DNA from 2 places in the Pseudoalteromonas sp. SR45-6 genome. Region 2 is predicted to be linked to the other one. Evidence: predicted binding sites of a transcription regulator. Region 2 holds the regulator's gene; the other holds the start of a gene.
The links. Region 2 encodes ArgR, which controls arginine synthesis, uptake and breakdown. Its sites were predicted from a motif close to ANTGAATANNTATTCANT; they were not measured.
Positions count from the first base shown of each region.

Region 1: a site for ArgR is predicted at 1,774-1,791, ahead of gltB (glutamate synthase large subunit). Genes of this name have one in related genera too.

Region 1 is NZ_JACJDM010000055.1:8,534-11,736, reverse strand. It holds gene H5158_RS18505 (efflux RND transporter periplasmic adaptor subunit) at 1-1,103, opposite strand, end outside; gene gltB (glutamate synthase large subunit) at 1,895-3,203, shown strand, end outside.
Region 2 is NZ_JACJDM010000013.1:29,642-32,844, reverse strand. It holds gene H5158_RS08225 (Dyp-type peroxidase) at 139-1,038, shown strand; gene argR (transcriptional regulator ArgR) at 1,058-1,525, opposite strand; gene mdh (malate dehydrogenase) at 1,750-2,685, shown strand; gene ispB (octaprenyl diphosphate synthase) at 2,766-3,203, opposite strand, start outside.

The DNA of each region.
Region 1 (3,203 bases), on a different contig from region 2:
ACTTTGTAAACCTGCGTACCACCTTGCTGCATAAACGCACCGCGTTTGATTTGTAAAACGTCATCACGATTTTCTAATAAAATGCGCGCTGTTAATCGCTGGTTTTGGCGAATGCCTTTTAGCTCTTCGTCAAAGCGTACTCGAGTAGTTACTTCACGATTGTTAACTTCCGGCGAAATTGCCGACAACACACCAGTCACTTTTTTTGCCCCGAGTGTGAGCTCAACTTCCATTCCTAAACCGAGTTCGTTGGCGTAACTTTCAGGTACTTGCAGTTGTGCTTCAAAATTACTTAAATCAACCAGCGTCATTAACGGCTGACTTTGGGTAACGGCTTCTTTTTGTTGTACAAGCAGGTTACCAACAATACCGGTGACGCTGGCTTTAATAGTTAAGTTTCTGACTTGACGATTTAAATCATCAACGATCAGTTGTTGGCGAGCGAGATCGCGCTCTGCAGCTTTGAGTTCAAATGCGAGTGTATCTTTAGCAAGTTCAACTTCTTGTTGAGCGTGTTTGTAAGAAAGCTTGGCTCGGGCAAGATCATCAACTGCTTTTTCTAAATCAATTTGGCTGATCAAGTTTTTTTCGATAGAAAGCTTAGCACGGCGATTTTCCCTGTCTGCTGCATTGAGCTCTACTTGGGCGAGATCAAGCGTTTTGGTTAAGCTTAACTTTTGTCGGCGTGCTTCTAAGTGCTTACGTTGTAATTCACCATCAAGGCGGGCTAACACCGATTGTTGCTGTTTTAGTTCATTATTGAGTTCTGGGCTATCGACTAAAGCAATAATGTCATCTTTATTTACTTTATCACCGGCTTTAACTTGTAAATCCACATATCCACGTTCTGGGCTATAAACCTTAGGAGCATTTGCAGCAACAATTTTACCGCTGGCGGCTACATCACGTACTAAACGACTAATATTAACGGTAGCAATCTGTAAAGAAGCCCGGTCAACAGAAATACTGCCTTGATTGTTACCCATAAATGCTTGTGCACATAAAGCAAGTACGGCAAGTGATAGCGCCAGCACTATTAATGGTTTTTTGTAACTGCGTCTTTGCGTAATACTTACATCTTGTCCGCTGGTATCTTTTATCATGAGTGATCCTTAGCTATGTCTATTCTCGCAGTAAGTGATCATCAAGCTCACTACTAAGACAGTGATTGGTGAAACTAAAAATAAACTGAGAATAAACATAAGTTGTGTCCTGTAATTATCTTTTAATGTTTATTCGAATATCATGCCACTATTTAATGTCATGATTTTAATGAAATAATTATTTATTTTTAAATTATTTGGTGTCCGCGGACATAAATTGTGTCCGCTGCGGACACTTTACTATGGCGGCTAAGAAGCTGCCGCAGGCGTCAACAGGGTGAGCAAGCTAAAAACTTACTAACTAGCGTAAATTATGCAAAATGTGACTGTTGTGATGATAATTATGCATTAATTAGTGGCTTTAAATTTACCCATAAAAAGACACTGGAAAGAGTATTTACTCTAATGCGCACTGTGGTATCGACCTTGAACGACAACAAAGAGATTCAATAAAAAAGAAAGCATTTATTTTCGCTACATAACTCAGTGAATATTTATTCATTTTTACTCTGGTTTACGTTAACGTAAACTGCAGGTTTGCAGAGCGGTTATTTTACAACTTGTTAAATATGACACCAGTGTCATAAAAAAATAACGGGTAAAATATCGCTAAATGTTAAAAATAGGCATGAAATAAAAAGATTGTGTTGTGGTGAGAAATATTCAAGAATGTGAATATGTATTCAAGGCGCTATTGACTCAATGTACAATTGGCGATAGTTTTGACTGTCTGCTAGCAAACCGTCGAGAAGGTCATTCATAGCTAGCTGTTGTAGCAAGGGGAGGGGTCTATGTTATACGACTCAAAATTAGAAAAAGATAATTGTGGCTTTGGCTTAATAGCCCAAGTTAATGGTCAGGCAAGTCATCGTTTAATTCGAACAGCGATCACTGGCTTAGACCGTATGGAACACCGTGGTGGTATTTCTGCCGATGGTAAAACAGGCGATGGCTGTGGCTTATTATTACAAAAGCCAGATAGCTTTTTTCGTGCTATTGCCGCTGAAAAAAATTGGCACTTGGGTAAAAATTATGCCGTTGGCATGATTTTCCTAAACTCAGATCCAGTACTTGCGCAAGCTGCAAAAGATATATTGAGTGAAGAACTCGAAAAAGAAACCCTCAATATTCAAGGTTGGCGAATTGTGCCAACAGATGAATCATGTTTAGGGCCAATTGCAATAAAGCAGTTACCTAAATTTGAACAGATTTTTGTTAATGCACCAGAAGGCTGGCGCCCAAAAGATTTAGAGCGTCGTTTATACGTTGCGCGCCGTCGTGCTGAAAAGCGTTTAAGCGAAGATGAAGGCTTTTACATTGCCAGCTTGTCAGGGTTAGTAACTATCTACAAAGGCTTAATGATGCCGGTGGATTTGCCTAACTTCTATTTAGATTTAGCCGATATCCGCATGACCAGCGCAATTTGTGTATTTCACCAACGTTTTTCAACTAATACACAACCGCGTTGGCCTTTGGCTCAGCCGTTCCGCTATTTAGCGCATAACGGTGAAATCAACACCATACAAGGTAACCGCCAGTGGGCTCGTGCTCGTTCATATAAGTTTGCATCGCCGCTTATTCCAGATTTGCAATCAGCAGCACCCTTTGTCAATGAAACCGGCTCAGATTCATCAAGCCTAGATAATATGCTTGAGTTGTTTTTAGCTGGTGGCATGGATTTATTTCGTGCTATGCGAATGCTAGTACCACCTGCATGGCAGAAAAACCGTGCGATGGATGATGACTTACGTGCATTTTACGACTTTAACTCTATGCACATGGAACCATGGGATGGCCCAGCTGGTATTGTGATGTCTGATGGGCGTTTTGCTGCGTGTAACTTGGACCGTAATGGTCTGCGTCCTGCACGTTATGTGATCACTCAAGATGGCTTTATTACCCTAGCTTCTGAAGTGGGTATTTGGGATTACACTGCGGATGAAGTGGTTGAGAAAGGCCGTGTTGGCCCTGGTGAGCTGTTAGTTATTGATACTCAGTTAGGTAAAATTTGGCACTCAGACGAAATTGATCGCGACCTTAAATCTCGCCACCCATATAAAGCATGGCTTGAGGCCAATGTTAAGCGCTTAACGCCGTTTG
Region 2 (3,203 bases):
GGCCAATCATTTTAGCAAATGAGTAGGTGACAATAAAAATAACACCACACACGGTTAACTTTTTCGCAGATTAAGTGTTTTAGTATTTTTAATTTCATTAAAAACGCCGTGTATGAGATTTTGAGTTAAGGAAATATCATGGCGCAAGCGCAATCTGGAATTTGTGCTGAAGCAAACTTGCACGGTTTACATTTGTTTTTTAATGTATTTGATGGCCACGATGAGTCATTACGCAAAAAATTAAAATACGTTAGCGCTATCCAAGATGAGTTTTCAGATCAGTTTTCTGAATCGATGCTCTCCAGCCTAGTTGCAGTAGGGGCGCAGTACTGGCCGCATATTCTGCCTGAATTTCTGCCTAGTGAATTACAGAGCTTTCCTAATATTACTCATAATGATCATATTATGGGGGCTCAGCCTTTTGATTTATTTGTCCAAATTCGTTCCGATAGGGAAGATGTAAACCATTTATTTGCTTTGCAAATTCTCAAGTTATTTGCCCCCGATGTTGAATTGGTTGAGCAAGTGAGAAACTTTCGATTTTTAGATGGTCGCGATTTTAATGGTTTTATACTCGGTGGTGACACTCCTCATGGTCGCCAAAAGCGCATCACAGCGTTAATCAATAAACCCAACCATTTTGAAGATCAAGGCAGTTACGTACATATACAGCGCTATAAGCATGATTTAAGTGTGTGGCAAAACCTACCACTGAGTGAGCAAGAACAAATAATGGGACGCACTCGCTTAGATAATACCTTGATTATGCCAGCGACTGAAAATAGTCATGCTGTACGCACTGAGTTAAAAGATGAGCAAGGGCAACCACTGCAATTAAATCAAAACATGCCTTATGGTGACGTTTACGAACAGGGTATATTAGCGATTAGTTATGCAGCACAGGGAAATGCATTTGAGCAAGTATTACGAAGTCGATTAGGTGATGGCGATTGCTACGATCATTGGCTTGATTTTACTCAAGCCGATATGGGGTCTGCGTTTTTTGCCCCATCAATTAACTTTTTAAAGCAGCTGTAAAAAGTTTGAATCGGTAGACTTATACCGTATCAAATAAAATACGCACGCGTTCAAGAGTTACATCAATTTCAGATACTTTAGCTGGAGCGATAAAAATAGTATCGTCACCAGCAATGGTGCCTAGTACGCCATCTGCTTTACCTAATGAATCTAATAGCCGAGCAATTAATTGTGCAGCTCCTGGGCTGGTTCGAATAATGATCATCATTTCGTTATGCATTATATCAATCACTAACTGACGTAATGGGCTTTTCGCTGTAGGTACGCCCATTTCAGCAGGCAAACAATAGACCATTTCTTGTTTGGCATTACGAGTGCGTACCGCGCCAAACTTGCTTAACATCCGCGACACCTTACTTTGACTAATATTATCAAAGCCTTGCTCTTTTAGGGCGTCAACAATCTCACCTTGTGAACCAAAGTTTTCTTCTTTTAAAAGTGCCTTAAAGGCCTTTACTAATGCTTCTTGTTTATCTTGTGGTTGCATATTATAGGTTCTTATTCATAAGTGATGCGCTAATTGTACACAATATTGCATACTTATGCAGTAGTTGTTTGCTTTTGCGATGGATTTTAGTGCTGTAAACCAGCAAGTTTACAACTATGGTCTAAATTATATGTGAAATAAGCAGGATAAATTTGTCTTTAGTCGTTAATTTCATTATCTTTAGAGCCACAAATATTTCCTACCTCAAATTACGGAGAATTCCAATGAAAGTTGCTGTATTAGGTGCTGCTGGCGGTATCGGCCAAGCGTTGTCTTTATTATTAAAAACAGGCTTACCAGCTGGTTCTGAATTATCACTTTATGATGTTGCTCCAGTTGTTCCTGGTGTTGCTGTTGATCTTTCTCATATCCCAACAGACGTTAAAGTTGCAGGCTTTGGTGTTGATGCACTAGATCAAGCGTTAACTGGTTGTGATATCGTTCTTATCCCTGCTGGTATGCCACGTAAGCCTGGTATGGACCGCGCTGATTTATTTAATGTTAATGCTGGTATTATTAAAACATTAGCAGAAGGTATTGTTGCTAACTGTCCAAAAGCATTAGTGGGTATTATCACTAACCCAGTAAATGGCACAGTGCCAATTGTTGCGGAAGTATTCAAAAAAGCAGGTACTTACGACGCGAAACGTGTTTTCGGTATTACCACTCTTGATGTGATCCGTTCAGAAGCATTTGTAGCTGAACTTAAAGGTGTTGACGTTGCAACTGTGAAAGTACCAGTAATTGGTGGTCACTCAGGCACAACAATCCTTCCGTTACTATCTCAAGTTGAAGGCGTTACTTTCACTGATGAAGAAGTTGCTGCGCTTACTCCACGTATCCAAAATGCAGGTACTGAAGTAGTAAATGCAAAAGCTGGCGGTGGTTCTGCAACATTATCAATGGGCGCTGCTGCTGCACGTTTTTGTATGTCTTTAGTTAAAGGCTTACAAGGTGAAGACGTTGTAGATTACGCTTACGTTGCTGTTGAAAATGGCGATGCTGCATACTTTGCACACCCAGTACGTTTAGGTAAAAACGGCGTAGAAGAAATTCTTTCTTACGGTGAACTAAGCGCATTTGAAGAGCAAGCTAAAAACGACATGCTTGATACGCTGAAAAAAGACATCCAAGAAGGTGTTGATTTCATCAACGCTTAATTGCTAAGACGATTGATACAAAAAAGCCTGCATTTGCAGGCTTTTTTATGCTCGAAGGATTTTTATACATTAGGTGTTTATTAGTGATTACGATCAACGGCAATACGAGCCAAGCTAACGAGTGCTTCTTTATACGGTGATTCATCTAATACAGATAAACACGCAATCGCTTTATCAGCTTCTTCGTTGGCTTTATTCATCGTAAACTCAAGTGCTTTGGTTTCATTGAGGGTACTTAGAATAGCTTCTAAGTGATCCATACCATTACTGTGCTCAATAGCATCACGGATCAACTGTACTTGCTCAGCATTACCGTGGCGCATAGCATAAAGTAGTGGCAGGGTAGGTTTGCCTTCGGCCAGATCATCACCGATGTTTTTACCTAACTGCTCAGCATCAGCATTGTAATCAAGTACATCATCCACCAATTGAAAAGCGGTTCCTAAATGCATACCGTAAAGATTAAGCGCTTGCAGTGTCGAGTCGTCTTTTTCGGTAATAATCGCAGCAAGGCCTGT